3 regions of the Amycolatopsis sp. FBCC-B4732 genome follow, and region 1 is predicted to be linked to each of the others. Evidence: riboswitches for the same ligand, from Rfam matches in the RefSeq annotation. Region 1 holds a riboswitch; each other region holds the start of a gene.
The links. A riboswitch is a leader RNA that binds a small molecule or an ion and turns the genes downstream of it on or off. The one in region 1 is predicted to bind thiamine pyrophosphate.

Region 1 (3,264 bases):
TGCGTGCGACGAGCCGCGGTGGCCACATCGCCGTCTACGAAGCGGTTCTCGCGCAGCTCGATCCGCCGCTGGGGCCGCTTCTGCGTCCCTTCAACCGGATGCGGGTTCGGCGCAACGAAGTCGCCTACCGTTCTTCCGTGGCACCTTCGGTGACTGCTGAAGATGTGACAGCCGACGTGGCGAAGGTCGAGGACCTCATCGGGGTCGCGGAGAAGGCGATCCCGAACATGTCCCGCTACTGATGGTGAGCCGCCCGCTCACGCGGAACGAGCGCGAGACCCTGGAAGTCCTTCTCGCGGGGGACTTCCCGGGCGCCGCTGAACTGCGGGTGCAGGCCGCCACCGCGAAGGTGAGCGGCCGCTGCGGTTGCGGGTGCCCGACCGTCGATCTCGAAGTCGATGCGGACGCGCCCACGTTCGAGGTCGCCGAGCGGGTGGCGGTCGAAGCCGACGTGCCGGGCGGCGGGCTCATCGTGTTCGTCGACGAAGGCCGGTTGTCGGCGCTCGAATACTGGACTGTCGAGGACGAGCCACCGGCCGCGTTTCCGGCACCGGAAGAGATCCGTTGAGAACGCCGCCGCTCGAGAAGTCAGAGCGGCGGCGTGGTCGAACTCAGCCGAGCAGGCCCATCAGGGCGATGGTGATCAGCACCACCGCGGGGGCGAGGGCGTTGATCCAGGCGCGCTGCGCGGAGGTGAGGGTGGCGGTGCTGTTCATGGCGTTTCCTAGGGCCGAAAACCGATGCTTCCGCCCTGCTCAGCGCGCTGATCTTGCGCTTCGTTAGCGGCTGTGATCGAACTCACCGGCATCCGGGTGACGGCGGCCCTTGGCGGTGAACCAGAGCACACCGCCGGCTGCCGCCACCATCGTCGCGAATGCTGCTGTGCCGACCACGATGGCCTGGGTCATGTCCGTCTCTCCTAGCAAAAGTCGTTTACCGAGAGACGTCGAACCGGCAAAAAAGTGCACTCAGAGTAACCAGGATCACAACGCCGAAAGCACCGAGTCGATCTCGGCCGCCAGGGAGAAGTCCTTCGCCGTCAGGCCGCCCGCCGAGTGCGTGCTGAGGCGGAACGTCAAGGTGCGCCAGCGGATGTCGATGTCCGGGTGGTGGTCGGCCGCCTCCGCCAGCACGGCCACGCGGTCCACCACCTCGATCGCCTGGGAGAACGAAGCCAGCTCCACCTCCCGGGAGATCACCGCTCCGGTACGCGTCCAGTTCGCGCCCAGTCGTCCGTCGGCCTCGGAGTCGCTCAAGATTTCCGTCATGTCTCCATGGTCGTCCGTCCTGGACTACGCTGCACGGTTGCCACGGGAGTCCGGTCAGCCGGGCTGAGAGGCGGGTCACCCCGCGACCGTTCGCACCTGACCGGATCATGCCGGCGAAGGGAGGGCTTCCTCTCCTCGTCCGGCGAAGTGCAGGAGGGGTAGATGAAACGCAGGGCTGTTCGCGCCGCGACGGCCATCGCCGTCGTCAGCGTCGTCGCCGCGGGGTGCTCGCTGTCGGACGGCGACGGTGGCACGCAGCAGACGCCCACCGTCACCCTCGTGACGCACGACTCCTTCCTGGCGCCGCAGGAGGTGCTCGACGCCTTCCAGAAGCAGTCGGGCATCAAGATTTCCGTGCTCAAGCAGGGCGACGCCGGATCGCTGACCAACAAGCTCGTGCTGACCAAGGCGAACCCGGTCGGCGACGTCGCGTACGGCGTCGACTCGACCTTCGCCTCGCGCGCGCTCAAGGAAGGCGTATTCGAGCCCTACACCAGCCCGGAAGCCGACCGCGGGCCGCAGCGCTACGCCGTCGATCCCGAGCACCGGCTCTCCGCCGTCGACGTCGGGGACGTCTGCGTCAACGTCGACACGAACTACTTCGCCACCAAGGGCATCCCGGCGCCGTCGAGCTACGACGACCTGGCCGACCCGAAGTACAAGGACCTCCTCGTCGCCGAGGACCCGGCCACGGCGTCGCCCGGGCTCGCGTTCCTCCTCGGCACCATCGCGAAGTACGGCGAGTCCGGCTGGCAGGGCTACTGGACGAAGCTGAAGGCCAACGGCCTCAAGGTGGTCAGCGGCTGGGAAGAGGCCTACACCAAGGACTTCTCCGGCTCCGCGGGCAAGGGGCCGCGGCCGATCGTCGTCTCGTACGCGTCTTCGCCGGCCGCCGAAGTCGGCGACGACGGCAAGCCGCGCACCAAGGCGCTGCTCGACACCTGCTACCGCCAGGTCGAGTACGCCGGCGTGCTGGCCGGCGGCAAGCAGACCGAAAGCGCGCGCAAGGTCGTCGACTTCCTTTTGTCGCAGCAGTTCCAGGCGACCGTCGCGGCCAACATGTACGTCTACCCGGCGCGCCAGGGCGTCGACCTGCCCGCGGGCTGGGCGCAGGTCGCGCCGCTGCAGCAGAAGCCGCAAGCGCTGACGGCGGACCAGGTGCAGGCCGGCCGGGAGAAGTGGATCGGCGAATGGCGCACGCTCGTGCAGTGACAGTGACACCCGAGGCTCCGCCCCGGGCCGGGGGCTCCGCCACCCGGAGCCCCCGCAAAGCAGCGGGGGCCCCGCCGAGAACCGCCCGCGGGCTCGGCCTGGCGCTGCTGGGGCTGGCCCCGATCGGGTTCCTGGTGGTCTTCTTCGCCTGGCCCGTGCTGGCGATCGTCGGGCGCGGGTTCGCCGAGGGCGGGCTCGACGTCGTCCTCGGCGACGCGCGGACCTGGCAGCTGGCCGGCTTCACCGTGGCGAGCGCGGCGGCGTCGACGGTGGTCGCCGTGGTCGCCGGGCTGCCGGTGGCGTTCCTGCTGGCCCGGGTGGAACTGCCCGGCGTCGGCCTGGCGCGGACCCTGGTGCTGGTGCCGTTCGTGCTGCCCACGGTCGTCGTCGGGCTGGCGTTCCGGGCGCTCTGGCCGGACGGCGGCGTGCTGCCGATCGTGCTGGCCAACGCCTTCTTCAACGTCGCGGTCGTCGCGCGCACGGTCGCCGGGCTGTGGGCGCGGCTCGATCCGCGGACGACCGACGCCGCCCGCGCGCTCGGCGCGTCCCCGTGGCGGGCTTTCCGCTCGGTGACGCTGCCCGCGCTGGCCCCGGCGGTCGCGTCCGCCGCGGCCGTGGTGTTCCTGTTCTGCGCCACCAGTTTCGGGGTCGTCCTGATCCTCGGCGGCGCGAAGTACCGGACGTTGGAAACCGAGATCTACCTGCGCACGGTCGACCTGCTGGACCTCTCGGGCGCGGCGGCGCTGTCGGTCATCCAGTTCGCGGCCGTGGTCGCCGCGCTGGT
Region 2 (3,264 bases), 630 kb from region 1:
TCAGCTTGAAGGTCTTCGTGAGCTGCGTGGTGCCGTCGGAATTGCCGGCGTAGCCGACGCTGGTCTTCGTGAACGCGGGCTTCGCGGTGAGCGCGGCGGCGTTCGCGGCATCCTGCGCGGTGAGCACGTCGCCCTTGCGCGCGGCCGAGTCGTCGGAGCCGTCGTTGGTGAGGTCCGGGTCGGCGATCGCGTAGAGCTGGTAGGGCCGCCCGGTGAGCGACTGGAAGTCGACGTCCACCAGCACGGTCGTGGCGGCCGGGTCGGTGACGTAGGTCTTGCGGAGGCGCCAGCGGTGCTGGTCGTCGGTGATGGTCTGCTCGTAGGTCAGGCTGTCGTCGTCGGTCCGCCGGACCTGCTGCGACTTCGCCGCGTGGTCGAGGTCGGCGAAGCTGCGGCCGTCGGTGACGACGAAGTTCAGCGAGCGGACGCTGGGCGTCGACAGGTCCGGGTAGTAGACCTCGGACAGCTGCCCGCCCTGGAGGGTGAACCAGACGTTGCTCGAGCGGTCGTGAGCGGTGCCGAAGCCGGTCTTGTTCGCGGGCAGCCAGCTGGGATGGGCGCCCGGGGCGCCGGGAGCATCCCCCTGGGCCGCCGCGATCCCCGGGATCAGACCGGTGACCAGCAGCCCGGCGAGGGCGCCGAACATGAGTTTGCGCATATCAACCCCACAGAAGATCGCTTCTGCACCGTTACAGAAGCGCTTGGGGAGTCTGCCCGCCGGATCTTCACCGGCGCGTGGTCCGATCCGGTGAACCACTGACCGTCACTGGTCCGGTCGGCGGTTCACGACCAGCGAACGGACTTCACGGCCTCGAAAGCGCACACTTGTTGTAGGTGCAACGGTGTAATCGAGGTGGAAACGTGGACGACGCGATGGACGCCTACTCGCGCGCGGTGAGCACGGTCGCCAGGACCGTGACCCCGCACGTCGCCGGGGTGCAGCTCGAGCGCGGGAGCGGGTCCGCGGTCGTCTTCGCCGAGGACGGCCACCTGCTCACCAACGCCCACGTCGTCAGCGACCACCGGCGCGGGGTCGCCACCTTCGCCGACGGCAGCGAGGTGCCCTTCGACGTCGTCGGCGCCGATCCGCTGTCCGACCTCGCCGTCCTGCGGGCGCGCGGGGAGACGCCGCCGGCCGCCACGCTCGGGGACGCCGACCGGCTGGTCGTCGGGCAGCTCGTCGTCGCCGTGGGGAACCCGCTCGGGTTCGCCGGGACGGTCACCGCCGGGGTGGTCAGCGCGCTCGGCCGGGCGCTGCCGGTGCGACAGGGGCGCACCACCCGCGTGATCGAAGACGTCATCCAGACCGACGCGGCGCTCAACCCCGGCAACTCCGGCGGCGCGCTCGCCGATTCGGCCGGCCGGGTCGTCGGCGTCAACACCGCCGTCGCCGGCGTCGGGCTCGGGCTCGCGGTGCCGATCAACGCGACGACGCGGCGGATCATCGACACGCTCGTCGTCGAAGGCCGGGTGCGGCGCGCGTACCTCGGCATCGTCGGCGTGCCCGCGCCGCTGCCGGACGACGTCGCCGGGCGCACCGGGCAGAGCGCCGGGCTGCGGGTGCGCGAAGTCGTTTCCGGCGGGCCCGCGGACCAGGCCGGCCTCAAGGCGGGCGACCTCGTGCTGACCGTCGGGCGCACCCGGGTGTCGGACGCCCAGGGCATCCAGCGCCGGCTCTTCGCGGAAGTGATCGGCACCGCACTGCCGATCACCGTGCTGCGCAACGGAGCCATGGTCGACGTCTACGCCACTCCGGCCGAGTTGGCCGGGTGACTTGAGTATCGTGCCCCGGCGTGGCATGGTCGGTGGCACAACACCAACGCGGGAGCTCGCGCCATGGCGGGCTGAGAGGGTGACTTGCGTTTCGCAGGCGTCACCGACCGCATGAACCTGACCGGGTAATGCCGGCGTAGGGAGTGAAAGTCGTTGACGACGCTGGAAAACAAGGACGTCTCCGTCACCACGGGTCCGATCACCGGCTCGCACAAAGTCTTCCACCAGACGGAATCCGGACTGCGCGTTCCCGCGCGCCGGATCGACCTCTCCAACGGCGAACACTTCGACGTCTACGACACTTCCGGCCCGTACACGGACCCGGAAGCGTCGATCGACGTCCACAGTGGACTGCACCGGCTGCGTGCCGGCTGGGCCGACGGGCGTGAGCACAACACCCAGCTCGGCTGGGCCAAGCAGGGCGTGATCACCCGCGAGATGGAGTACATCGCCGCGCGGGAACGGGTTTCCCCCGAGTTCGTGCGCGCCGAGGTCGCGAGCGGCCGCGCGGTGATCCCGGCCAACCGGAAGCACCCCGAGTCCGAGCCGATGATCATCGGCAAGAACTTCCTGGTGAAGATCAACGCCAACATGGGCAACTCGGCCGTCTGGTCGTCGGTCGAGGAAGAGGTCGACAAGATGGTGTGGGCGACCCGCTGGGGCGCCGACACGATCATGGACCTCTCCACCGGCAAGCGGATCCACGAGACGCGGGAGTGGATCATCCGCAACTCGCCGGTCCCGGTCGGTACCGTGCCGATCTACCAGGCGCTCGAAAAGGTCAACGGGGAGCCCGAAAAGCTGTCGTGGGAGGTGTACCGCGACACGATCGTCGAGCAGTGCGAACAGGGCGTCGACTACGTCACCGTGCACGCCGGCGTGCTGCTGCGCTACATCCCGCTGACCGCGCGGCGCGTCACCGGCATCGTCAGCCGCGGCGGCTCGATCATGGCCGCGTGGTGCCTCGCGCACCACCAAGAGTCCTTTTTGTACACGCACTTCGAGGAGCTCTGCGAGCTCCTGCGCCAATACGACGTCACGTTCTCCCTGGGCGACGGCCTGCGCCCGGGCTCGATCGCCGACGCCAACGACCGCGCGCAGTTCGCCGAGCTGGAAACCCTCGGCGAGCTGACGCACATCGCGCGCTCGCACGACGTCCAGGTGATGATCGAAGGCCCCGGCCACGTGCCGATGCACAAGATCAAGGAAAACGTGGAGCTCGAAGAGAAGCTCTGCGGCGAGGCGCCGTTCTACACGCTCGGTCCACTCGCGACGGACATCGCGCCGGGGTACGACCACATCACCTCGGCCATCGGCGCGGCCCAGATCGGCTGGTACGGCACGGCGATGCTCTGCTACGTCACGCCGAAGGAGCACCTCGGCCTGCCGAACCGCGACGACGTCAAGACCGGCGTGATCACGTACAAGATCGCCGCGCACGCCGCGGACCTCGCCAAGGGGCACCCGTACGCGCAGGAGTGGGACGACGAG
Region 3 (3,264 bases), 650 kb from region 1:
AGCGTGGCGGCGTTCGCGGTGGCGATCCTGGCGATCGTCGGCCTCGAGTCGGCAACGGGCGCCCGGATCGGCGGCGGCACGGGCACGAGCATCGGCAAGATCTTCGGCGGCGGTGGCGGCCACACCGACACCACACCGTCGACGACGCCGACCACCGGGACCAGCGACACCCAGGTGTCCCCGACGGAGACGACCACGACCCCGCCGGAAACGTCGACGGCCCCGACGACCTCGTCGGAGACGCCGACGACCACGCCGAGCACGTCGACGCAACAGCCGTCGACCTCGGCCCCGGCCACGACGGCCCCGCCCACCAGCCAGGGCGCGGCGACCACGCCGACGCCGTGACGGTGGTCAGGCCAGGTGGGTGCGGAGGGCTCGGGCAGCTTCGGTGGTCGCGCGGCCGACGTTGCGGGAGGCCCTCGCGTCGAGTACCGAAGGCAGTCGGTCGTCGTTGACCCGGCCACGACGGCCCCGCCCACCAGCCAGGGCGCGGCGGCCACGCCGACGCCGTGACGGTGGTCAGGCCAGGTGGGAGCGAAGGGCGCGAGTGGCTGACGACGATGCGGGACGCCCTCGCGTCGAGCCCCGAGTGACTGTGGTCAGACCAGGTGGGAGCGGAGCGCTCGGGCGGCCTCGGCGGGGTCCTCGGCCTCGGTGATCGCGCGGACGACGACGATGCGGGACGCCCCCGCGTCCAGCACCGAAGGCAGCCGGTCGCCGTCGATGCCGCCGATTGCGAACCACGGGCGTTCCGGGGCCCAGCCGGCCACCGCGCGCACCAGGTCCAGGCCCGGTGCGTCGCGGCCCGGCTTGGTCGGCGTCGGCCAGCAGGGGCCCGTGCAGAAGTAATCCACGCCGGGCTCCGCCGACGCCGACAGCGCCTGGTCGAGGGAGTGGGTCGAGCGGCCGATCACGACGGCGTCGCCGAGGATGCGGCGGGCCAGCGGGACCGGGATGTCGTCCTGGCCCAGGTGGAGCACGTCCGCGCCGACCGCCAGCGCCACGTCCGCGCGGTCGTTCACCGACAGCAGCGCGCCGTGGCGCTCGCACGCCTCCGCCAGCACCTCCAGCGCCGCGATTTCGGCCGCGGCCTCCAGCGGCGCGCCGCCGGTCTTGTCTCGCAGCTGGATGACGTCGACGCCGCCGGCGAGGGCCGCGTCGGCGAACGCGGCCAAGTCGCCGCGGGAGGTGCGGGCGTCCGTGCACAGGTACAGGCGCGCGGCGTCGAGGCGGGCGCGGATCTTGTCACCGGAGAGGGCGGGCATAGCGGCGACCGTACCCCGGGAGTTAGGGTGGACGGGTCCGCACGGGAGCCCGAGGCACGGGCTGAGAGGGAGCTGCCGCTCCGACCGTGGAACCTGATCCGGGTCATGCCGGCGCAGGGAGCGTGATCCCATGACGAACCTGGCAGTGGTGGGCGGCGGCGTGATCGGCCTGTCCGCGGCGTGGCGGGCCGCGAAGGCGGGCCACGACGTCACCGTGCACGATCCCGAGCCCGCCCGCGGCGGCGCGTCCTGGCTGGCCGGTGGCATGCTCGCCCCGGTCACCGAGGCCTGGCCCGGCGAAGAAGACGTGCTCAGCCTCGGTGAAGCGTCGCTGAAACGCTGGCCGGGCTTCGCGAGCGACCTGGGACAAGAGGGCGTCGACCCCGGTCTCGCCGGGCACGGGACGCTCGTCGTCGCGTTCGACAGCGCCGACGCCGGGCACCTCGACATCCTCGCCGGCTACCTGCACTCGATCGGCCGCGCGGCCGAGCGCCTCACCGGGCGGGAGACGAGGCGGCTCGAACCCGGCGTCGGGTCCGTCCGAAGTGGACTCCACGTGCCCGGCGACCTGGCCGTGGACAACCGGAAACTGCTCAACGCGCTCTACGCGGCGTGCGTCAACCACGACGTCCGGTTCGTGCGCGAGCGCGTCGAGGGCCTGCCGGACGCCGAAGCCGTCGTGCTCGCCGCGGGCGCGTGGACCGGGCGGCTGCACCCGCAGCTGGCCGGCGCCGTCCGGCCGCTCAAGGGCGAGATCCTGCGGCTGAAGCCCCGCCGCGGCTGCCTGCCGCCGCCCGCGCACACCGTGCGGGCGGTCGTCGAGGGCCGGCCGATCTACCTCGTCCCGCGCGGCGACCAGGAGCTCGTCCTCGGCGCCACGCAGTACGAAGCGGGCTTCGACCGGGCCGTCACCGCGCGGGGCGTGCGCGAGCTGCTCGAAGGCGCCGAACGCGTCTTCCCCGCGATCACCGAGTACGAGCTGGTCGAGACCGCCGCCGGCCTGCGCGCCGCCAGCCGGGACGTGCTGCCCTACATCGGTGTCCTGGACGACGGCGTCTTCGCCGCCACCGGGCACCACCGCAACGGCCTGCTGATGGCCCCCGTGACCGCGGCCGCCGTGGTCGCCTGGCTCGAGGGGGAGGAGCCGCCCCAAGGCGTCGAAGCGGCTTCGCCCGCCCGGCTGCAGAAGAAGGAGCACGTGTGATGGAGATCAAGCTCAACGGCCAGTGGACGGAGTTCCCGGACGGCGCGACCGTCGCCGACGTCCTCGACGCGTCCGGCGGCCCGCGGCCCGGGATCGCCGTCGCGGTCGACGGCGTCGTCGTCCGCCGGGGCGACTGGGCGGCCACCGTCGTGCCCAAGGGCGCGGGCGTCGACGTGCTCACCGCCGTCCAGGGAGGCTGAAGTGGACGAAGAACCGCTGGTCATCGGCACCGCCAAGCTGTCGTCCCGGCTGATCATCGGCACCGGCGGCGCGGCCAACCTGGCCGTGCTCGAACGCGCGCTGGTCGCCTCCGGCACCGAGCTGACCACCGTCGCGATGCGCCGCGCCGACGCCGAGGGCGGCTCCGGCGTCCTCGAACTGCTGAAGAAGCTCGGCATCGAGCTGCTGCCGAACACCGCGGGCTGCCGGACGGCCGCCGAAGCCGTGCTCACCGCGCAGCTCGCGCGGGAAGCGCTGGAGACCGATCTCATCAAGCTCGAAGTGCACGCCGACGACCGGACGCTGCTCCCGGACCCGTTCGAGACCCTCGACGCGGCCGAACGGCTGGCCGCCGACGGGTTCACGGTGTTCGCCTACACGAACGACGACCCGGTGCTCGCGCTGCGCCTGGAAGAGGCGGGCTGCGCCGCGGTGATGCCGCTGGGCGCGCCGATCGGCACCGGCCTCGGCATCCGGAATCCGCACAACATCGAGCTGATCGTTTCGCGGGCGGGCGTGCCGGTGATCCTGGACGCCGGAATCGGCACGGCCTCGGACGCGACGCTGGCGATG

Region 2: another riboswitch for thiamine pyrophosphate. It lies ahead of thiC (phosphomethylpyrimidine synthase ThiC); the one in region 1 lies ahead of MUY14_RS44065 (thiamine ABC transporter substrate binding subunit).
Region 3: another riboswitch for thiamine pyrophosphate. It lies ahead of thiO (glycine oxidase ThiO); the one in region 1 lies ahead of MUY14_RS44065 (thiamine ABC transporter substrate binding subunit).

The regions. Positions count from the first base shown of each region.
Region 1 covers NZ_CP095376.1:9,646,238-9,649,501, forward strand. The annotation lists gene MUY14_RS44050 (hypothetical protein) at 1-242, shown strand, start outside; gene MUY14_RS44055 (hypothetical protein) at 242-568, shown strand; gene MUY14_RS47060 (hypothetical protein) at 780-908, opposite strand; gene MUY14_RS44060 (4a-hydroxytetrahydrobiopterin dehydratase) at 984-1,268, opposite strand; TPP riboswitch at 1,301-1,408, shown strand; gene MUY14_RS44065 (thiamine ABC transporter substrate binding subunit) at 1,431-2,480, shown strand; gene MUY14_RS44070 (iron ABC transporter permease) at 2,594-3,264, shown strand, end outside.
Region 2 covers NZ_CP095376.1:9,012,612-9,015,875, reverse strand. The annotation lists gene MUY14_RS40890 (glycoside hydrolase family 15 protein) at 1-658, opposite strand, end outside; gene MUY14_RS40885 (S1C family serine protease) at 862-1,773, shown strand; TPP riboswitch at 1,812-1,933, shown strand; gene thiC (phosphomethylpyrimidine synthase ThiC) at 1,927-3,264, shown strand, end outside.
Region 3 covers NZ_CP095376.1:9,000,976-9,004,239, forward strand. The annotation lists gene MUY14_RS40805 (hypothetical protein) at 1-348, shown strand, start outside; gene thiE (thiamine phosphate synthase) at 603-1,268, opposite strand; TPP riboswitch at 1,300-1,405, shown strand; gene thiO (glycine oxidase ThiO) at 1,399-2,472, shown strand; gene thiS (sulfur carrier protein ThiS) at 2,472-2,672, shown strand; gene MUY14_RS40825 (thiazole synthase) at 2,674-3,264, shown strand, end outside.